DNA from 4 places in the Sedimenticola selenatireducens genome. Region 1 is predicted to be linked to each of the others. Evidence: predicted binding sites of a transcription regulator. Region 1 holds the regulator's gene; each other region holds the start of a gene.

Region 1 (5,552 bases):
GCATCAGTACCTATAAAGGCAATGTGGAACTGACCCAGGGAAGCATCATTATCAAGGCCGACAAGGTAACAGTTACCCAGCGCCAGAACGAGACTGATCAGATCGAGGCGGTCGGCAAGCCGGTCACTTTTCAGCAGGATACTGAAGACGGCAAGGGCACTATCAAGGGCCGCGCCAAGAAGACCGAGTACTCTGCCAACAGCGAAATCATCAATATGATCGGTGACGCCGTACTCACCCAGGGTCAGGACACCTTCAAGAGCGACCGGATCATCTATGATCGCGCCCGGGCGGTAGTGAAGGCAGGTGCCAGCGCCAAGGGCAAAGAGCGCGTCAAGGTCACCATCGGTGGAAAAAAGTAATCGATCCATGACCCTGCTGGCTGCTGACAATCTGGCGAAACACTATCGCCGCCGCGCCGTGGTGAACGGTGTCTCCCTGAACGTTTTGAGCGGTGAAGTGGTGGGGCTGCTGGGACCCAACGGCGCCGGCAAGACCACCTGCTTCTACATGATTGCCGGACTGGTTCCCTCGGAAGGTGGAACCATCCGCATAGACGGTCATGACATCACTGCCCTGCCGATGCACGCCCGGGCGCGCCTCGGCCTGGGTTATCTGGCCCAGGAACCCTCCATCTTCCGCAAGCTGACCGTATTCAATAATATTTTCGCCATCCTGGAGACCCGCAAGGATCTGCGACCCCCGGAACAGATCGAGGCCTGCGAAGCACTGCTGGTGGACTTTAACCTCACCCATCTGCGCAACAACCAGGCGATGAGTCTCTCCGGGGGTGAACGTCGCCGCCTGGAGATCGCCCGATCACTGGCCATGGAGCCCCGCTTCATACTGCTTGACGAACCATTCGCCGGTATCGACCCGATCTCGGTCAAGGACATACAGAATATTATCCGTACACTCTCATCCCGGGGGATCGGCGTACTGATCACCGATCACAATGTCCGGGAGACCCTCGGCATCTGTCAGCGCGCCTATATTATCAGCGAAGGCAAGGTGCTGGCGGAGGGCGAACCGGAGCAGATTCTGGCCAATCAGGAAGTGCGCTCCGTCTACCTGGGAAAAGAGTTCAGTCTCTAGAGTTGATCATCAGTTGATTGACGGCAATAAACCATTTTCTCCTTGTGCGTCTGGTGATTTTTTACGCTAGAATGAAACTGTGAAAACCATACAAATTACGTACCAGATCCAGATACCCGCATGAAGCAAACGCTCCAGCTTCGCCTTGGCCAACATCTCACCATGACGCCGCAGTTGCAGCAGGCCATCCGCTTGCTGCAACTCTCTACGCTGGATCTCAAGCAGGAGATTCAGGAGGCGCTCGACTCCAACCTGATGCTGGAGACCGAAGAGGAGAACAGCGCCCGCGAAGAGGCCCGTGGGAATGAACAAGAGCGCACCATCGAGCGGCTCAATGGCGATGGCCTGAAAGGGGACAAGGCCAGCAGCAATGACCTCAACAACGAAAAAGAGGTCAACGGCGAGGCAAACTCCATACCGGAAGAGCTGCCGGTGGACAGCGGCTGGGACGATGTCTACGACAGCACGCTACCACCCTCTTCCGGACTGGCATCCCGGGACGCCGGCGACAGTGACTACCTGGCCCAGCGCCGCAGTGCCCGCACCCTCTACGACTATCTCACCTGGCAGTTGAACCTGACCCCGTTCAGCGATCTGGACCGCGAGATTGCCGTCTCAATCATTGACGGCATCGATGAAGACGGTTACCTGAGGATGGATCTGAACGAGATTCTTGTCAGCATGTCCGCTGACGAGGTTGAGCTGGATGAGATCGAAGCGGTGCTGCACCGGATTCAGCAATTTGACCCACCCGGCGTGGGCGCGCGTGACCTGAGGGAGTGCCTGCTGATCCAGCTAAGTCAGCTGACGGATCCCCATCCGTGCATGGCCCTGACCACTCAGCTGATCAACAATCACTTCGACCTGCTGGCCCAGCAGGATCATAACCAGATCAAACGCAAGCTGAAGATTGATGACGACACCCTGAAATCGATTAATCAGCTGATCCGCTCGCTGATACCGCGCCCCGGCAGCCTGGTGGCCGAAACCGAACCCCAATATGTCATTCCCGACGTATTCGTGACCCGCCGAGATGGCGTCTGGCATGTGGATCTGAACGCTGATGCCGCCCCCAAACTCCGGGTTAACCCGGAATACGCGCGGCTGATCCGGCGCGCCGACAACAGCGACGACAACAACTACCTGAAGAATCATCTGCAGGAAGCGCGCTGGTTTATCAAAAGTCTGATGAGCCGCAATGAAACGCTGTTGCGCGTGGCCACCAAGATTGTCGAACTGCAGCGCGGATTCTTCGAGCACGGCGAAGAGGCGATGAAGCCCCTGGTATTGAGGGACATCGCCGAGGCCCTGGAGCTGCATGAATCCACCATATCCAGGGTCACCACGCAAAAATATATGCATACCCCCCGGGGTACGCTGGAATTCAAGTATTTCTTCTCCAGCCATGTCAGCACGGCTGGAGGCGGAGAGTGTTCCGCCACCGCGATACGCGCACTGATCAAGAAACTGGTCGCTGCCGAGAAGCCGAACAAGCCACTCAGCGACAACAAACTGGCGAGCATACTCGCCGATCAGGGCATTCAGGTCGCACGGCGGACGGTAGCAAAATACCGCGAGTCCATGGCGATCCCGCCATCAAACGAGCGAAAGCGCCTCGTCTAGAGGCCAGTAACCAAGGAGCAAATCATGCAAATCAGCATCACCGGTCATCATGTGGACATCACCGAAGCCATGCGCAACTATGTCGAAACAAAATTCGAGCGCCTGGAACGGCACTTTGATCATGTCACCAAGATCCATGTCATCCTGAGTGTTGAGAAACTGCGCCAGAAGGCGGAAGCTACTCTCCATGTGAATGGCGCCGATGTCTTTGCCGACTGTGAAGAAGAGGATATGTATGCCGCCATCGACGGTCTGGTGGATAAAATCGACCGTCAGGTGAAAAAGCTCAAGGAGAAAAGCACCAACCATCGCAATGGTGTAGGCATGAAGGGAATCGATCCCGCCAACGCCGAAATCTAATCAACAGGCAAAATCATGTTTCCCGCAAATTTCATTACTGCCGAACGCATCAGCGCCGCGAATCCGGCCGCCAGTAAAAAGCGCGTACTCGAAGAGATAGCCGGACTGCTGGCCTCCGCCTCGGAGGAGCTCAACCAGGGTACTGTGTTCGACAAACTGCTTGAGCGGGAGCGATTGGGCAGCACCGGGCTGGGGCATGGCATAGCACTGCCCCACGCCCGTGTTGCCGGTGTCACGGAGGCCCGAGGCGCCTTCATCCAGCTCCAGTCCGGCGCCGATTTCGACGCTATAGACCAGCAACCGGTCGATCTGGTGTTCGGCCTCCTGGTACCGGAAGAGGCGACAGAAGAACATCTGCAACTCCTGGCAAAACTGGCCACTCTGTTCAGTGACGAAGCATTCTGCCAGAAACTCAGAAAAGCCCGGGACAGCGAGACACTGCTACAGGAGTTCATACAACAGGAACCGATGCCGATAAGCGCCAGCGGCTGATCCCTGGCCGCCTACAGAGGATCTCTGTTTTCGCTGCCGACACGCTTTTCTGCCATCCATCGTGTAATCAGAGGTAACGGAGACCCTATGAAGCTGGCCATCATCACCGGACTCTCCGGTTCTGGAAAAAGTGTCGCACTCCATACCCTGGAAGATGAAGGCTACTACTGTATCGACAATCTGCCGGTATTTCTGCTGCCTGCATTAGCCGGCGAGCTGGTCAAACGACAGGACAAGCGATTCCAGTTGGTCGCCATCAGTATTGATTCACGCAATACGCCCACCGAATTTGAAAGCATCTCCGCACTGCTGCAGCCGCTGAAAGCGGAGAAGATTCGCTTTGAGGTTATTTTCCTCGAAGCACAGGACGAGACCCTGATCAAACGCTTCAGTGAGACCCGGCGGCGTCATCCCCTGACCGGTGGCGCACGTCCGCTGGCGGAAGCGATCAGCTACGAACGGGAACTGATGGCGCCGTTCCTCAACGTTGCCGACATCCGCATCGACACCAGTCAGACCACTCTGCATGAGCTGCGGCACCTGATCCGTTCCCGCATCACCGAGCGGCTGGATACCAAGATTTCCCTGCTGTTTCAATCCTTCGGTTTCAAGCAGGGTGTACCCCGGGACGCGGACTTTGTCTACGACGCACGCTGCCTCCCTAATCCTCATTGGCAGCCGACGCTGCGCCAGCTCACCGGAAAAGACGAGGCTGTGCAGGCATTCCTCGGTGCGAGCAATGACGTGAAGCATTATCAAGCGGATCTGGCCCAATTCCTGGAACAGTGGATACCCCGTTTTGAAACCGAGGGGCGAAGCTATCTGACCATCGCTATCGGCTGCACCGGCGGACAACACCGCTCGGTCTATCTGGTGGAGCAACTGGCCATCCATTTCCGCGCCCATGGCAGGCAGATTCAGACCCGTCATCGGGACCTGCCACGGGAGGAGAAGGCACCGAATTAACCCAATAGGCAGTTTGCAGCCTGGATAAAGCCCAGCCCACGAAAGCCCGCAGACAGGCAATTCCTAACGGGCGGAATCCGGCGCATGGCACGGCGGCCACTCCCGGATTACACCACCTTGAGCACAGGTGGTGATGTCGGTTTCACCGGGAGCGGCTTCATCCAGGCTTCGGTGCCATGTGAGATGGATGGTTTGTTACCGGCACGGATTGTGCGATATTGTTTCCCCTTGGCATGGGCGATTTGAGCTTTTTATGGTCACAAAGCAGATTACAATTATCAATCGACTGGGACTGCATGCCCGCGCCGCGGCCAAGTTCATCACCGAGGCGGGACAATACAGCAGCACCATCCAGCTGATCCGAGACGCCAAACCGGCCAACGGAAAAAGCATTATGGAGGTGATGATGCTGGCAGCCAGCCAGGGTACGGAGTTGACACTCACCACCGAGGGCGATGATGAAATCGAGGCAGCCAATGCCCTCGAGGCCCTGGTCAATGACCGCTTCGGAGAGCCCGAATGACCTTTGCCGGTAACGGTATAGGCATCACCCGGGGCATCGCCATCGGCGAGGCCCATATCCTGCAGCGCGGCCTGCTGGAAATCAGCCCGCGTATGATTGATACCGCCGATGTCCCGGCCGAGATCAAACGCTTCCAACTGGCGGTGAACGGCGCCAGGGAAAGGCTTCATGAGATACGTCAGAAAATCCCCGGCAACACCCGCTCTGACATTATCGCCTTCATTGACACCCACCTCCTGATGATGAATGACGCTGCCCTGGTGGAGGTACCGATCAAGTTGATCCGCAAGCACGCCTACGCCGCTGAGTGGGCACTGCAGTTGCAGCGGGAATCCCTGGTGCAGGTGTTCGACACCATGGATGATCCCTACCTGAGAACACGCAAGGATGATGTGGAACACGTGGTGAATCAGATCCAGATGGCCCTGCTGGATCTGGATGATGAGAGCAACGACAACCTCAGTGGCAAGGTGATCCTGGCCCAGGACCTCAC
Region 2 (5,552 bases), on a different contig from region 1:
CTGATTCAGCTGCAACAGATTTCGTATTGAAATCTGTGTCCGGCCAATCTCCATGGAGATGGTAACCGGCACATCCAGGATGGCATCCAGCTGAACCTCCCCCCCGTTGCCCTTTTTGGATTCAGCGGTCAATTCCTGAAACTGTGCCGTATCCGCAGCCATACCACTTGAAGCGGGGATCACCTCATCCTGCTCTTCCAGCGCGGCAGCCCACTCATCGGCCAATGCTTCGTTCGGGTCTTTCTCTATATTACTCATGATATTGTCCTAACTGAAAACCGTTGATCAGGATTCATTCAGCAGATCCTGCAGTCCTATATGTTTTGGTGGGTCTATCCATTTTTCGATCTTGATTGCGTAGTTTCCATCCGAGACACCCACCCTGCCGGAAAAAATCGGCACATCCGCCGCCGCCACTTCAACCACCTGGGGGATATCCATCGGTATCACATCCCCTTTTTTCAGTTCAGAGAGCTCTTTCATGCTCAGGGTGGTTTCACAAAATATCGTTGAGAGTTCCACTGACACACCCATAATCTCGTCCTTCAGCGCAATGACCCAACGTTCATCCTTATCCCCACGGTCCGACTGCACACCGGCATCCAGCAGATCCCGGATTGGTTCAATCATTGAGTAGGGCATGCAGATATGCATATCACCGCCACCGGCCTCCAGGTCGATATGAAACGAGGTGACCACCACCACCTCGGAAGGGCTCACGATATTGGCAAACTGGGGATTGACCTCGGACCCGACGCACTCAAATTTCAGAGGCAGTACCGGCTTCCAGGCTTCATGAAGATCGGCAAACGCGAGATTCAGCAGCATCTGAACCACGCGCAACTCCGTCGGTGTAAAGTCGCGACCCTCGATCTTGGTGTGGAAACGGCCACTGCCGCCGAAAAAATTGTCGACGACGCTGAAAACCAGTTTTGGATCCAGCACGCAGAGCCCTTTCCCTTTCAACGGGGCAACCTTTACCAGATTCAAGCTGGTCGGGACAAACAGGCTATGGACAAACTCGGAAAACTTGAGCATTTGAACGCCTGACACGGAGATATCAGCCGAACGACGCAGCATATTGAACAGGCTGGTACGAAAATAACGGGCAAATCGCTCGTTCACCATTTCCAGCGTCGGCAGACGCCCACGAACGATCCTGTCCTGACTGGCGAAATCATAAGAGCGGGCCTCACCGTCCAGCAGATCATCCGCATCGGTATTGATGTCACCATCATCGACACCATGCAGCAGCGCGTCGATTTCGTCTTGTGAGAGTAGGTCACTGGCGGCCATAATCTTATTGCATCACGAAGGAGGTAAAGAAAACGGCCTCGATCTCGCCCGCCGCCTTCTGATCCTTGAGTATCTGGTTAATCATCTTGAAGACTTCCGCCTGGAGCTTCTCTTTGCCTTTTCGGTCACGCAGTGCGGCGTCCTGTTGATTGCCAAACAGCGACAACAGGTTATGCCGCACCATCGGATCATTGTGCTTAATAAACTCAACCAGGGCAGGGTCGCGCGCCATCACCTGCACACCAATCTGCAGCATTTTAGCCTTGCCGCCCGGGGGCAGATTGACCACAAAAACCGGATTCAGCGGATGATAGATAGCCGGAAGCTGCTCCTCGACCACCTCCTCTTGCACATCCTCTACCGCGGCTTCTTCACCATCCATCAGAAACCAGCCGACACCCAGACCTATCATCAATAGCAGGGTCACGCCGGCTATGATGATCATCAGTTTCTTTTTTGATCCGCCGCCGGTTTCAGCGCCGAGATCGAGATCTTCATCTTCCTGTTGTTTTGCCACAAGCTATTCCTCTCAGATAACCAATCCGACTCATGCAATAGGCATACCACTTATTAATCGGTTATATTTCTCTTTATTTTCATGTTGTTATGATATTTAACCGGGATGCGACAAAGAATTGACAGCCCATAAACAGCTAAAAGGCGAAAAAATGGCAGATGGTTCAGACCTGCTACTAGTACGTCATGGTCCGCTCTGAAGCTTGTAGCCGCCCGTCTCACGACGGCGCATGCCACTCAGTGCCGAAGGAGACGCATCCAACGCCAGAAATTGAGCAGACCCGCCAGGGATGACGCCAGGTAGGTAAAGGCGCAGGCGCGCAGAATGGTCCTGGCGGCAGGTAATTGGGTTTTGTCCAGATAGCCGGACTCCAGTAGCGGCATGGCGCGTGCAAAACTCGCATCCCACTCAACCGGCAGCGTTATCAATTGCACCAGCAACCCGACACCCAAGGTAGCTGCCGCCGCCAGAAACATGAGCACACCGGCGCCGGGGGCCTTGGTGATCAGGGTCAACACCGGGACGGCGAACAGTAAAAAGGAACCCAGACGTTCCGCGACCAGCGCGATTTTCACCAGACGCATACGCCAGCGGAAGGGACCGTATCCCAAGGCATGCTGAATGGCATGCCCCACTTCATGGGAGGCCGTTACCACGGCCGTTAATGATCGGCCATGCAGATTCTCCGGGGTCAATCTGACGCAACGGGATTCCGGGTCATAGTGGTCACCCTGTCCACCGGACGTCTCCTCAACCTTGACCTGCTCGAGGGAAAGTCGGTCCAGCAGATGGCGCGCCAATTCACCTCCTGAACCGGGAAACCGCCGGTCTTCCCTGTTATACCGGGACAGTACCGACCTGACCCACCATTGGGGCCCAAGAATAAGCAGGATCAACAGAACCAGAAGGATAACAAAATGCATCACTCACTCTTCAAGCAACCGGGCCTGGGCTCTCCCTGCTGTTTCATCGACCCGTTTAAGCAACAAGGCGCCGGCAACGAACAGCACTGCCACCGAGAGGATTGATAGCCTGGGGCTTCCCGTCGCCACACTGACCACACCCATCATCAGCGGACCCAGCACTGCCGCGAACTTTCCCAGCATATTGTAGAAACCGAAAAACTCGGCCGGCTTATCCCGTGGAATCAGGCGAACATAGAATGACCGGCTCAGCGCCTGGATGCCCCCCTGGACCAGGCCGATAGCCACCGCCAGCAGATAAAACTCCCACACCTGATCCATTTGATAGGCCCAGAGGATAATAACCAAATAGATTCCGATAGCTACAAAAATACCCTGCTTGGGACCAAAACGCTCGCCCAGATGGCCGAACAGTATGGCGGCGGGAAAACCGACAAATTGGGTAATCAGCAGTGCCACAATCAACCCATCGGCATCAAAACCAAGCGCAAGACCATAATCCACCGCCATTCTGATGATGGTATCCACGCCGTCGATGTAAAGCCAGTAGGCGACCAGGAACAGCCCGGTCTGACGCAGCAGTTTCAACTTTGAGAAGGTGTATCGGAGTTGTTGCGCACCGGCCCTGACACTCGCCAACCAACCAACAGGCCTGACAGTCACCGGCTCCGGCACGAACAACAGCACTGGAATGGTGAACACCGCCCACCAGATCGCCACCATCAGGAATGAAACCTTCACTGCCGCCGCTGCATCGGCCAGACCAAACAGTGTTGGATTGAGCGTCATCCAGACATTAACGGCAAACAGGATACCGCCACCCAGATAACCCAGAGCAAAACCAATCGATGACACCACATCCAATTCAGACTCATCTGCCACCTCCGGCAGCAGGGCGTCATAGAAAATATTACCGCTGGAAAAACCGATCACCGCCATTGCATAGAGGATCAGCGCCATCATCCAGCCGCCGGCTGCGACGAGGTAGAGGGCACCGGTCATCACAACCCCCATCATGGCGAAGTAGCGCAAAAAACGTTTGCGGGCACTGCTGCTGTCGGCAATGGCACCCAGGAGTGGAGCCAGCAGCACAACCACCATACTGGCAAGGGCATTGAAACTGCCTAGCAGAAAGGTGCTATCGCCGGCAGCCAGGTCGGCAGCCCAATACTGTTTAAAGAACAGTGGGAAAAATCCCGCCATCACCGTTGTGGCGAAGGCGGAATTTGCCCAGTCATAGAGACCCCATGAAAGAACCTGCCGGTTTTTCCAGACCTTTTTACTGTTCAGCGCCACGCCATTCCCATTAGTCAAAGCCCAGTTGATTCAATCCCTGCTCACACGCCTTACGCAGGATGCGGCCGGCAGCATCGCAAGATTGATTCAGTTGTTCAAATGCAGCGGATACGGCGGCAAGATCCCCGTTTTTCGCATCCTGTTCCATCTGGCGTGCTATACCAGAAAGCTTCAGCGCACCCACATTGGCGCTACTCGACTTCAATGAATGGGCAGGCAGAATCACTTGCTTGGCATCCCCATCCAGAATACCCGCTTCAATCTCACGGATCAGTCCCGGTGCCGCATCAAGAAAACTCAACAGCAAGGTGGAAAAATCATCGTCCATAATTTCCTGCAACTCTTCGAGTACACCCCGATCAACATCGGTTAACCGCCCACCCCGTTCGACTGAATCTCCGGATGCAGGATAAATTCTTTCCGCTTCGCTACCCGGTTGAATCTCCTCACTTCTCGTTTCCGGGATATCCTGCTCACTTCGGGGCAGCCACTGGCAAAGCATTAGTCGCAGGGTCGCGGGCATGACCGGCTTGGAGAGATAATCATCCATTCCGGCATCCAGACATTTTTCACGATCGCCTTCCATTGCATTGGCGGTCATGGCAATGACCGGCAAACGGGTCAATCCCTTGGTGGCTTCCCGCAGGCGAATCGCCCGGGTGGCCTCATAGCCATCCATACGCGGCATCTGGCAATCCATCAGCACCAGGTCATAGTGATGGTGGTTAATTGCGGTAAGGGCAGCCAGTCCATCCTGAGCCACATCACATTCCAGGCCCAACCGTAGCAGAATCTTTTTTGCCACATTGAGATTGACCAGATTATCTTCGACCAACAGGACATGCCCCATCAGCCGCACCTCGCTGGAGGATTGATCTCCCGATTCGTCAGCTGTTTCAATCGGTACCGTTTCCGCCCATGACTGGCCCTGGGAATCAGCATAAAGAAATTGATTGGTAAGCTTCTCTGCCGCCGTCTGTGAACCCTGTGCCACCTCACTCTGCACATCCATCAGTCGACACAATGCACGATATAGATCACTCTTCTTTACCGGTCGCGCGAGTGTGGCATCCACACCCAGCCTGGTGACTGATCGAACGGAATCGCCGATTGTCAACAGCTTCACCCCCCCCAGCAGCGGCTCACTATTGATCTCCTGCAGAAAGCCCCGCAGCCGGCCACCCAGGGCCTTGTTATCAATAATTACCACTTCATAGGCCCAACTCTCACCCAGGTTTGCGGTTGATATCAATTTTGACAGGGCATCCATAGTGCTGTTCGTGCGCTGATGCAGGACACCCCACTCATCGAGATATTGCTCCAACTTCTCCGCATGACGATCGTTATCATTAATAACTAGAACTCGCACCCCCTTTAGCGAGCGCCTGTCAGCCGGTATATCCTGCAAGGATTTACGCAACGGGACCAAAAACCAGAAGACCGATCCCTTTCCTACTTCCGACCTCACCCCTATCTTGCCATCCATCAACTCCACAAGGCGCCGAGAGATCACCAGGCCC
Region 3 (5,552 bases), on a different contig from region 1:
TATCAGTGTAGTCAGAATCCTGTGTTTGTGTTCGGCAGGGTTATTACTGCTTGACGGTGTAGCTGCTGCATTCAGTTTCTTTGATCCAGGCGCCGGTAGCCGATGGCTTCGCTGAGGTGAGACGGTTCGATGGCGTCGGCTTGTGCGAGGTCGGCAATGGTGCGGGCCAGTCGCAGGATACGGTGATAGGCGCGGGCGGAGAGGCCCAGCTGATCCATGGCGCGGATGATCAGATTACGTGATTCATCGGTGAGCTGGCAGGTCTCATCCAATCGGCGCCCAGCCAGCTGGCTGTTGGGGCAACCGTTGCGTGCCATCTGCCGCTGGCGGGCCTGCTCCACCCGTGCACGTACCGTTTGGCTCTGCTCGGTGGGTGACGGACCGCCGTGACCCAGGGCGTGGGCTGGCAGACGGGGGACTTCAATGGTCATGTCGATGCGGTCCAGCAGCGGCCCGGAGATGCGGCTCCGATAGCGCGCCACCTGGTCACTGCTGCAGCGACAGGGCTGGCCGCTATTGTCCCCCAGATAACCGCAGGGGCAGGGATTCATCGCGGCGATCAGCTGAAAACGGGCCGGAAACTGCTCCTGGCGGGCGGCCCGGGAGATGGTCACCTGGCCGGTCTCCAGCGGTTCTCGCAGTACCTCCAGCACGCGGCGGTCGAACTCCGGCAACTCATCCAGAAACATCACCCCGTTGTGTGCCAGCGAGATCTCGCCGGGTCTGGGATTACTGCCACCGCCCACCAGGGCGACGCCGGAGGCGGTGTGATGGGGTGTGCGAAACGGGCGCTGTCGCCAGTCGCTGGCGGAAAAGCCCTGGCTGCTGATGGAGCGGATGGCGGCCGTCTCCAGCGACTCTTGTTCACTCATGCCGGGCAGGATACCGGGCAGGCGCGAGGCGAGCATCGACTTGCCGGTACCGGGCGGACCTATCATCAGCAGGCTGTGACCGCCGGCGGCGGCGATCTCCAGTGCCCGCTTGGCGTGCTGTTGTCCTCTGACCTCGGCCAGGTCAGGGTGGTGGGTTGTTTCGGCGGGGACGCAAGGCGCTTCAAGCGGCTCAACGGCGTCACCCTTGATCAGGTGGTCGCAGACGCTCAGCAGATGGTTGGCCGGGAACAGCGGGATTCTGCTGACCAGGGCGGCTTCGGCGGTGCACTCCTGCGGCAGGATCAGGCCGCGTCCGGCATCCCTGGCCGCCAGGGCCACCGGCAGGACACCCTTGACCGGGCGGAGGGTGCCGGAGAGGGCCAGTTCGCCAATGAACTCATACCGGTCGAGGGTCTGGGACGGGATTTGTCCCGAGGCGGCCAGGATGCCGAGGGCGATGGCCAGGTCAAACCGTCCCCCCTCTTTCGGCAGGTCGGCGGGGGCAAGGTTGATGGTGATGCGGCGCGGTGGAAATTCGAAACCGGAGTTGATCAGGGCGCCGCGTACCCGATCCTTGCTCTCTTTAACCGCCATTTCCGGCAGGCCGACAATGGAGAGGGCGGGCAGGCCGTTGGCCAGGTGAACCTCGATGGTTACCAGAGGTGCGTTAATGCCGCTGCGGGCGCGGCTGTGCAGGGTAGCGAGGGACATGTTCACCTTCCATGGTGCGTGTCGGGCCGCTCGTCACTGAACGGCGATGGTTGTTATTGGGCGTTCAATCAGCAGATGGCCTGGTATCTGCTTCCAGTTCGGCGATGCGACGTTCCAATCCTTCCAGCTTCTCCCGGGTCCGCAACAGCACGGCGCGCTGGATCTCGAACTCTTCCCGGGTGACCAGTTCCAGGTGGCTGAGCCCCGCCTCCAGCGCTGACCGCAGGTTTTTCTGCAGATCTTCCTGCAGCAGTTGCAGACCGACCGGGACGCTGCCGGCCACCCGTTTGGCGAGATCGTCTAAAAGCTTGGAATCAATCATGGGCGCAAGATAACGGGGGTGGGCGCGGTTGTCCAGTCCCGCGGACTGCGAAGCGGGCGCGTGCCGGCAGTTTTTGTCTGCACCATATTGGTGCGTATATCTGATGCAGCATCCTGTTGGTGCACAGGTTTTTATGTCCCTGTCCCTGTGTGTTGGTTAATTAATTGATTATAAATGAAAAACTTCTGTTGGCACGGGAGCTGCAAATAAGAGGGCAAGCCGGACTGGAGCTTCCGGTCCATTCACCAGAATGGCTAACCATCTTAATTAGCAGCAGGAGAACATGTAATGAAACTGGTTTCTGCAATCATCAAGCCCTTCAAGCTGGATGACGTACGCGAAGCGCTTTCCGAAATCGGCGTGTCCGGTATCACCGTCGTTGAAGTGAAGGGATTCGGTCGTCAGAAAGGTCACACAGAACTCTATCGCGGCGCCGAGTATGTGGTCGATTTTCTGCCCAAGATTCGGGTGGATGTGGCAATCGCCGCAGACAAGCTGGATCAGGTGATCGAGGCGATCAGCGAGGCGGCCAAAACCGGCAAGATCGGTGACGGCAAGATTTTCGTCTCGAGCCTGGAGCAGGTGGTGCGTATTCGCACCGGTGAAACCGGTCCGGATGCACTCTGAAGCCAATCGATCCGTTTAATAACTTAGAGGTTAATGTTATGGAAGAGATACTCAATCTTCGCTACGCCCTCGATACCTTCTACTTTCTGGTATCCGGTGCGTTGGTGATGTGGATGGCGGCAGGGTTCGCCATGCTGGAGGCGGGTTTGGTGCGGGCCAAGAACACCGCCGAAATCCTGACCAAAAACGTCGCGCTGTTTGCCATCGCCTCCATCATGTACATGCTGATGGGCTACGGCATCATGTACCCGGAAGGGGGTAACGGGGTGATTCCCGCCTTTGACCTGTCGTTTATGTTTGGTGGTGATAACGATGCCGGCGCGGTCCTGAAGCAGGGTGCGGATGGCTGGTATGACGGGGATTACTACTCCGGCATGTCCGATTTCTTTTTCCAGGTGGTGTTTGTGGCGACCGCCATGTCCATCGTCTCCGGTGCCGTGGCCGAGCGTATGAAGCTCTGGAGCTTCCTGCTGTTTGCCGTGGTGATGACCGGCTTTATCTACCCGATGCAGGGCTACTGGAAGTGGGGCGGTGGTTTCCTCGACGCACTCGGCTTCCAGGATTTCGCCGGTTCGGGCGTGGTTCACCTGGCGGGTGCCTCCGCCGCGCTGGCGGGTGTGCTTCTGCTCGGTGCGCGCAAGGGCAAGTACGGACCCGACGGGCAGATCCGGGCGATCCCCGGTGCCAATATGCCGATGGCGACCCTGGGCACCTTTATCCTCTGGATGGGCTGGTTCGGTTTCAACGGCGGCTCGGAGCTGGTGCTCTCCAACGTGGGTGAGGCAAATGCGGTGGCGGCGGTGTTCGTGAATACCAATGCCGCGGCGGCCGGTGGTGTGGTGGCGGCCCTGCTGACGGCGCGCGCCATCTTCGGCAAGGCCGATCTGACCATGACCCTGAACGGCGCGCTGGCTGGTCTGGTGGCGATTACCGCCGAGCCGTTGGCTCCCAGTCCTGTCTGGGCCACGGCGGTGGGTATGGTTGGCGGCGTGCTGGTCGTGTTTGCCATCCTGTCGCTGGACAAGCTGAAGATCGATGATCCGGTCGGTGCCATCTCGGTCCACGGGGTGGTGGGCATGTGGGGTCTGCTGGCTGTTCCTTTCTCCAATAGCGACGCCTCTTTTGGCGCCCAGATTACCGGTCTGCTGGTGATCTTCGGCTGGACCTTTGTGGCCAGCTTCCTGGTCTGGCTGGTTCTTAAAATGACTGTCGGTATTCGGGTCTCTGAGGAGGAGGAGTACAACGGTGTGGATCTCAGCGAGTGTGGGCTTGAAGCCTACCCCGAGTTTGTCGGGTCACGCGGCTCCGGTATCTGAGTCACGAGCTCAATGCGATGTTTGGGGCGCCCATGTGGCGCCCCTTTTTTGTGATTGGGGGAGGTTCGCGGACAACCGCATGGTCGTGGGAAGTAAGGGGCATATTCTGACGGACCTGTGGTTAAATGCTGCAACTTGGCCGCCTAATCCGTAGAATCAGTGTTTCCACGGATCCACTGTTATGATTTGCATGCGCGATAAAGACCATAAAAAACCGCAATGTCCCGTTGGCGAGCCCCGCTGTGAGCATATTGATTCCCTGATGGCGCTGCGTGAAGAAGTGGAGACGCTTGCGGATCTGGTGCTGACCGATCCAATGACGCGGTTGTTCAATTATCGCCATTTTTCCCAGGCGCTGGAGCAGGAACTGGAGCGAACACACCGCACCGGTCAGCCGACGGCCTTGATCATGCTCGATCTCGATCACTTCAAGCGGGTCAATGACACCTGGGGCCACGAGGCGGGGAATCGGGTCCTGCGCCATGTGGGGGAACTGATGGTTACCCTGTTGCGCAAGATTGATATTCCGTGTCGCTATGGTGGTGAGGAGTTTGCCCTGATCCTGCCGGGTACGCCACTGCCCCGGGCGGTCAATGCGGCCGAGCGGCTGCGGACGGCTATTGAGGAGACTCCGGTGATGCTGGAAGAGAAGCCCCTGCTGGTAACTGCCAGCATGGGCGTGAGCGTCTACCAGCGCAGCAGCAATTTGTCTGCGGACTCTTTTGTGAAGCAAGTGGACGCCCTGCTCTATGTGGCCAAGACCCAGGGGCGTAACCGGGTGGCCCATCCTGACCTGGAGAGCATGAAGCCCAAGGGGCAGGTGGGTGCCGATGAGAAGGCCGCGCTCTATGGGCCCGATTAAGCGGCAGGCTGAAAATGGATCGCACGATGAGGCGCTGTCAGGGATGAACCGGCGAGCTATCTTTCTGCTGTTACTGCTGATGAGCGTCGTGTGGCTGGATTCAGCCCATGCGGCGGTGTATCGCTGGGTCGATGCGGATGGCCGTACCCAGTTCGGCGACCGGCCCCCGCCAGACCGGTCTGCCGAGCAGGTGCAGATCAGGCAGCAACCGGTGCCGGATGAGGCCGGTGCGCCGATGAGTGACCAGCAGCGGCGGGAGTTGCGACAGAAGATACTGGACGCCTACCGGGAAGAGCGCGAGGAGAAACGGCAGGCGCGGGCGCAACGGGTTGCGGAAGAGGCCAGGCGCAAGATGGCCTGTGCCAGGGCGAAAGACCGCGTGCGGGAATACGAGGCCGCGGCCGGACTGTATGAGTTGCAGCCGGACGGGTCGCGCCGTTATCTTTCGGACGAGGAGTTTCGCGCCTCCCTGCGGAGGGCGCGGGACGAGGTAAAAAGGAACTGTCGCCAAGGTGACTGATTCCGCCCATCCAAATCCTGACCGGCGGACAGGTTTTTTACTATTTCCTTATATGATGTCTCTATATCATCCGTCCTGATCGGTTATCATACGCCCATCTTTTCGCCGCCACGTAGCCTACCTATGAAACACAAGATACACATCGTTCCCCAAGATTATGGCATCCACCGCTGGGGGGACGGATTCTTCGGTATCAACGAGCAGGGGCATGTAGTGGCCCGGCCGATCCGCTCCGGTGATGTTGAGATTGATCTCTACCGACTGGCCCATGAAGTGAAGAAGACGGGGTTGTCGTGGCCGGTACTGGTGCGCTTTACCGATA
Region 4 (5,552 bases), on a different contig from region 1:
GGACCTGCCGGTCAATAGCCTGCTTGCCCGCATCGCCGGCCGGCATCAGTGCACCGGTGGGGCAGGCCTGTACACACTCTCCGCAGCCGACACAGCTTGATTGACCCATCGGATCGTCCATGTCAAATATGATCTGTGCCTGGCTTCCCCGGCCGGAAAAACCGATCACATCATTGGCCTGTTCCTCCCGGCAGGCGCGCAGACAACGGCCACATTGAATACAGGCATCCAGGCTTACGCTTATGGCGGGATGAGATAGATCCTGTTCGGGTTGTCGGCGTGGCGGAAACCGGCGCTCGGTGACATGCAGTTTTTTGCACCAGTGGTCCAGTTCGCTGTTGGGGGTGAGTAAGGGTGTTTTCGGAATATCCGATTGCAGCAGCTCAAGAACCATCTTTTGTGCTGTTGTCGCACGAAGGGAGTTGCTTTCCACCGACATGCCTTCACTGGGATAACGACAGCAGGATGGCGCCAGCGTCCGCTCACCGGCAATCTCTACCACGCAGGCCCGGCAATTCCCGTCGGCACGCAGGGTATCGGTAAAACAGAGATGCGGTATCTCCACGTCATGTCGTTGGGCGACCTGCAGAATTGTTTCATTGGGCTGAGCAGTGACGGTCACACCATCCAGTGTGAACGAGATTGTGGTTCCATCGCTTTCCAGATTCGAGGCCATTTATGCAAACTCCTCTGGAAAATACTTCAGTACACAGCGGAGTGGATTTGGAGCGGCCTGGCCAAGACCACAGATGGAGGCGTCCGACATCACCTGGCAGAGCTCCTGTAACAGGGGCTGGTCCCATTCCTGTTCACCCATCAGGATGGCCGCTTTGCTTGTGCCCACACGACAGGGCGTGCATTGACCACAGGATTCGTGGGCGAAGAACTGCATAGCATTCAATGCCTGTTCACGCACGCTGTCCTGGTCGGACAGGACAATAATCGCCGCCGATCCGATGAAGCATCCATATTCATTTAACGTATCGAAGTCGAGCGGGACATTGCTCAGGGAAGCCGGCAGTATGCCGCCCGAGGCACCGCCCGGGAAATAGGCTTTTAGTTGGTGTCCGTCCTGCATGCCTTCACAATATTCGTCAATGAGTTGCTGCAGGGTGATCCCGGCAGGCGCAAGATACATACCGGGTCTTTTTACTCGCCCACTGACGGAAAAACTGCGCAACCCCTGTCGGCCATTACGACCATGTGCACTGAACCAGTCAGCCCCTTTCTCCAGCAACTCACGGACCCAGTAGAGGGTCTCCATGTTGTGTTCCAGTGTGGGTAATCCGAACAAGCCTTTCTCGGCAATATACGGCGGGCGCAACCGGGGAATACCCCGCTTGCCCTCTATGGATTCGATCATGGCGGACTCTTCACCGCAGATGTAGGCCCCGGCTCCCCGCCGTAGTTCGATTTCTGGAAGGTGACATGGTGGATCAAGATTGAGTGCTCGCAATTCACGTTGCAGTAGTGTACGAATACCGGCGTACTCGTCGCGCAGATAGATGTAAATCTTTTCAATACCCACTACAGTGGCGGCAATCAGCATTCCTTCCAGAAAACGATGCGGATCGCGCTCCAGGTAATACCTGTCCTTGAATGTGCCCGGTTCTCCTTCATCTATATTGACAGCCATCAGGCGCGGGGCAGCAAAGCCCCGCACAATGCGCCATTTCCTTCCGGCAGGAAAACCCGCGCCGCCAAGGCCACGCAGGTTTGCGTTCTCCAGTGTCTCAATGATTGATTCGCAGGTTGCTTCATCACCTTCATTGACCAGGTCTTTGAGTCGCCGATAGCCGCCCGATTCAAGATAAGATGAATAGGTGAGTGCTGCCTTGGGTATGGGTTCGTCATGGATACCCTGATCAACTGTCTTGCAGACGCGATCGGGGGTGGCAAACGGGATCGGATTGGTACCCACGACAGCTACAGGCGCGTTCTCACATCGTCCGATACAGGGAACCCGTTGCAGGCGAACAGCCTCACCCAGACCAGCCTGTAATTCAGTAATGAGGGTTTCGGCACCTGCCAGGTTACAGCTGATGGAGTCACATACCCGAATCGTCAGTGCCGGTGGCGGGGGGGCATTATCCTTGATGATATTAAAGTGATGATAAAAACTGGCCACTTCATACACTTCACCGGTCGAAAGCCGAAGTATCTCCGCCAGTGCGGTCAATATGCCGCTATCCAGGTAGCCCCGGTCATCCTGAATACGATGCAAGTATTCAATCAGCCGATCACGACTGGTGTTTCCAACATCCAGGTACTGCTTTACTGCCGTCAGGTCTGCAGGTGCGGCCTGCCGACCTCTTCTGCGGGGTTTCCTGCCTGTTGTTTTTACTTTCAACAACATATCCTCATTTTTTATTTCTGCCAGCTATGAGTAGATCTCAATAACCCAATAATAGGACCTGCCTTGACCCTGGCTTTATTCGGATGGTTGATTGATGGCATTCATCAGACTCTCGGCCAAGGCTTGGGGGGGGAGTCCGTGGGGTAGAACCGTCATCAGTTTTCCCTCTCGGTCTATTACGTAGAGGCTCGCGGTATGATCAATGGTGTAATTGGGCGTTTCACCCTTGCCTACGAACTGGAACCGAGCGTGATAGCGCCCGGCAATTTCCGCAATGTCTTCTGCATCACCCGTCAGACCAATCAGCCGCGGATGAAAATATTGCGTGTACTTACTTAGAAACTCAGGGGTATCCCTGTCCGGGTCTACAGATATAAAGAGTGGATCGACTTGTTGCGCAGCGTCGCCGATGCTGTCCAGGGCACTGCTGATGGTTGCCAGTGCTGTCGGGCAGATGTCGGGACAGAAGCTGTATCCAAATGAAAGTATGACAATATTGCCGCGCGAATCGGCCAGCGAATAAGGCTTGCCGTTGTGTGCGGTCAGGCTGAAATCACCACCCAATCCGAATGCCGTGCCGCCGGTGATTAGTAGTAGTGCTATGAATGAGTACTTAATTGATCTGCGCATGAAGTTCTCCAGATTATCCCCCCTACAATGCAGCTTTAGTGCCAACTTATGCAGGCCTGTCCTGCCTGATCAGAAACCCGATAAGTGTTGCAGACACTGTGCAACAGCGTGTGTATGTGTAACAGCGACGGCGCACCGGACAACTCTGCATGCGCATTGAACGCTTGTAAAAACTGATATTTGTCAGTTTGGCATCTATCTTGCGACATGTCCGCACACCGCTGGAGATCGCGGTGATGATCAGGCTGGCAAAGTATTCCCCAACTGCTTGGGGCTTTAACCCAGCAAACAACCAAATAGAGTGAAGAGTTGGAGGAAACCACCTTATGCAAAAGCAACACAAAGGGACATTCAGTCGTGTTCTTATGGCTGCCTCGTTGGCAGCAACGACACTGTTTACTGCGATGCCTGCCAGGACAGTCGCTGATGAAACCTGCCAGTCACCCTACATGGCGAAGATTGTCGGCCAGGAGGATTTTGTCTATGTCTGGACTCTGGGTGTCGATGGACTGGGGGATGGTCAGGACAAACTGGTCACGGTTGACGTGAATCCGAAATCCATGAATTACGGTAAGGTCATCAATAGCCTCTCTGTCGGGGGGCGCAACGAGGCCCATCACTCGGGATTTACCGATGACCGTCGCTATCTCTGGGCCGGAGGTCTGGATACCAATAAGCTGTTTATATTTGATGTTCATACAGATCCGGCCAAACCTCAGCTTCACAAGGTGGTTACAGACTTTGTCGCGAAGAGTGGGGGAGTTGTTGGCCCCCACACAACCTATGCCTTGCCGGGCCGTATGATGATCACCGGGCTGTCGAACAATCAGGATCACGGGGGGCGTACAGCATTGGTTGAATACACCAATGAAGGTGAATACGTGGCAACGCACTGGATTCCAACAGATCAAAACCTGCAGGGCGCCAAGAAGGGTGGTAATTTTGCCGATGGTTATGGCTATGATATTCGTGCATTGCCACGTCGCAATGTGATGGTGACTTCGTCATTTACCGGCTGGTCAAACTATATGATGGACTTTGGCAAGATGCTGCAGGACAAAGAGGCCATGAAGCGTTTTGGTAATACGGTAGTGGTATGGGATCTGCACACGCGCAAGCCCAAAAAGGTACTCGATGTCCCTGGAGCGCCGTTGGAAGTCCGCTGTGCATGGAAGTCTGAGAATAACTGGTGTCTGACAACGACTGCGCTGACTTCCAAAATCTGGATGATCTATGAGGATGAAACGGGCGAATGGCAGGCCAAGGAAATTGCCGATGTGGGTGATCCTTCCAAGGTGCCTCTCCCGGTTGATATCTCCTTGCTGGCTGATGACTCCGGTCTGTGGGTCAACACCTTCATGGATGGTACCAGTCGCTTTTTTGATCTGAGTGATCCGCACAATCCCAAGCAGACCTATGAAAAGAAGATAGCGGCACAGGTCAATATGGTGTCGGAGAGTTGGGATGGAAAACGCGCTTACTATACCAGTTCCTTGCTGGCTAACTGGGATAAAAAGGGGCAGGACAATGAGCAGTATTTCAAGGCCTATCACTGGGACGGCAAACAGTTGACCGAGCAGTTCTCCATAGACTTTTTAAAAGAGAAATTGGGACGCGCGCATCAGATGCGTTTCGGTGCCTACTCGCTATATGCCAATAACAGAAGTACAGAAAAGGGTCAGTCTGCCGTCGCTGCAAAATAGCAGGTTTTTCCCGACACCCCTGCCGGGTTCCACCGGCAGGGGATTCCTGCCCTCTTACCCCGGAGGGCATTTTTTTAATCTCTGGATGTGCGGAGTATTCTGTATGAGCGTAATCAAGCAGCGTGGGATATATGCCATAGCCGTCATTCTACTGAGCGCACTAATGACTCACAGTCCGCTTGTTGCGCCTGCACGAGAGCCGCCTGCAGTACTGGCGCCATTCTACACAAAGGCCGAGTACCCACCGCCGAAAGTGGGCAGCTACAAGCTACCACCGTTTGGAGTAGCAGCGGATGGCAGGGTGATCGATGCGGATGGCAAAGAGGGAAGATTGCACGATTTCTTTGGCCACGGGAAAATTATTCTGCTCAGCTTTATCTACAGTACCTGTAGCGATGTCAATGGCTGTCCGCTGGCAACGGCAGTCATGTATGACATCCAGCGTAAAATAAAAAATGATCCTGTTTTACGTGACCGCTTGCAGATGCTGAGTTTGAGCTTTGATCCGGTATATGACACGCCTGAAGTATTGTCTCTTTACGGTGGGGGGTACGCAGATGCCGGAAACTGGCGTTTTCTGACCACTGCGTCATGGAAGGAGCTGGAACCGATACTTGATAGTTACAACCAGCCGGTTATCAGGGATGTGGATGAGCAGGGTAGGGAGTTATCGACATTTTCACATATTCTCCGGGTGTTTCTGATCGATCCAGAGAAGCGCATCCGCAATATCTACAGTGTCTCTTTTCTCTATCCTGAACTCATTATCAATGATGCCAAGACGATACTGCAGGATAGCGTGCCTAAGTACGAACGGTATAGCCCAAACGAGTCAATAAAAGTATCCGAACTTTCCAGGCCAG

What was found. The regulator sigma-54, encoded in region 1, starts transcription at its own class of promoters, with help from an activator protein. The targets are predictions, from matches to a motif close to TGGCANGNTNCNTGCTT.
Region 2: the regulator sigma-54 is predicted to act here: its motif matches at 1,846-1,862, upstream of ACHZBF_RS04775 (flagellar basal body-associated FliL family protein).
Region 3: the regulator sigma-54 is predicted to act here: its motif matches at 2,095-2,111, upstream of glnK (P-II family nitrogen regulator).
Region 4: the regulator sigma-54 is predicted to act here: its motif matches at 3,176-3,192, upstream of mtoX (methanethiol oxidase).

What each region holds. Positions count from the first base shown of each region.
Region 1 is NZ_CAXXYC010000001.1:217,838-223,389, reverse strand. Features, by position in the region: gene lptA (lipopolysaccharide transport periplasmic protein LptA) at 1-362, shown strand, start outside; gene lptB (LPS export ABC transporter ATP-binding protein) at 370-1,095, shown strand; gene ACHZBF_RS01090 (RNA polymerase factor sigma-54) at 1,216-2,718, shown strand; gene hpf (ribosome hibernation-promoting factor, HPF/YfiA family) at 2,743-3,078, shown strand; gene ptsN (PTS IIA-like nitrogen regulatory protein PtsN) at 3,094-3,570, shown strand; gene rapZ (RNase adapter RapZ) at 3,658-4,536, shown strand; gene ACHZBF_RS01070 (HPr family phosphocarrier protein) at 4,790-5,059, shown strand; gene ptsP (phosphoenolpyruvate--protein phosphotransferase) at 5,056-5,552, shown strand, end outside.
Region 2 is NZ_CAXXYC010000003.1:234,428-239,979, reverse strand. Features, by position in the region: gene fliN (flagellar motor switch protein FliN) at 1-258, opposite strand, end outside; gene fliM (flagellar motor switch protein FliM) at 286-1,296, opposite strand; gene ACHZBF_RS04775 (flagellar basal body-associated FliL family protein) at 1,301-1,813, opposite strand; gene ACHZBF_RS04770 (zinc metallopeptidase) at 2,050-2,736, opposite strand; gene ACHZBF_RS04765 (MFS transporter) at 2,740-4,032, opposite strand; gene ACHZBF_RS04760 (response regulator) at 4,043-5,552, opposite strand, start outside.
Region 3 is NZ_CAXXYC010000004.1:1,538,147-1,543,698, forward strand. Features, by position in the region: gene ACHZBF_RS18295 (YifB family Mg chelatase-like AAA ATPase) at 72-1,583, opposite strand; gene ubiK (ubiquinone biosynthesis accessory factor UbiK) at 1,648-1,905, opposite strand; gene glnK (P-II family nitrogen regulator) at 2,194-2,532, shown strand; gene ACHZBF_RS18310 (ammonium transporter) at 2,571-3,848, shown strand; gene ACHZBF_RS18315 (GGDEF domain-containing protein) at 4,039-4,710, shown strand; gene ACHZBF_RS18320 (DUF4124 domain-containing protein) at 4,697-5,230, shown strand; gene speA (biosynthetic arginine decarboxylase) at 5,354-5,552, shown strand, end outside.
Region 4 is NZ_CAXXYC010000003.1:523,780-529,331, forward strand. Features, by position in the region: gene fdhF (formate dehydrogenase subunit alpha) at 1-676, opposite strand, end outside; gene ACHZBF_RS06180 (NAD(P)H-dependent oxidoreductase subunit E) at 677-2,350, opposite strand; gene ACHZBF_RS06185 (SCO family protein) at 2,432-2,986, opposite strand; gene mtoX (methanethiol oxidase) at 3,313-4,689, shown strand; gene ACHZBF_RS06195 (cytochrome c peroxidase) at 4,793-5,552, shown strand, end outside.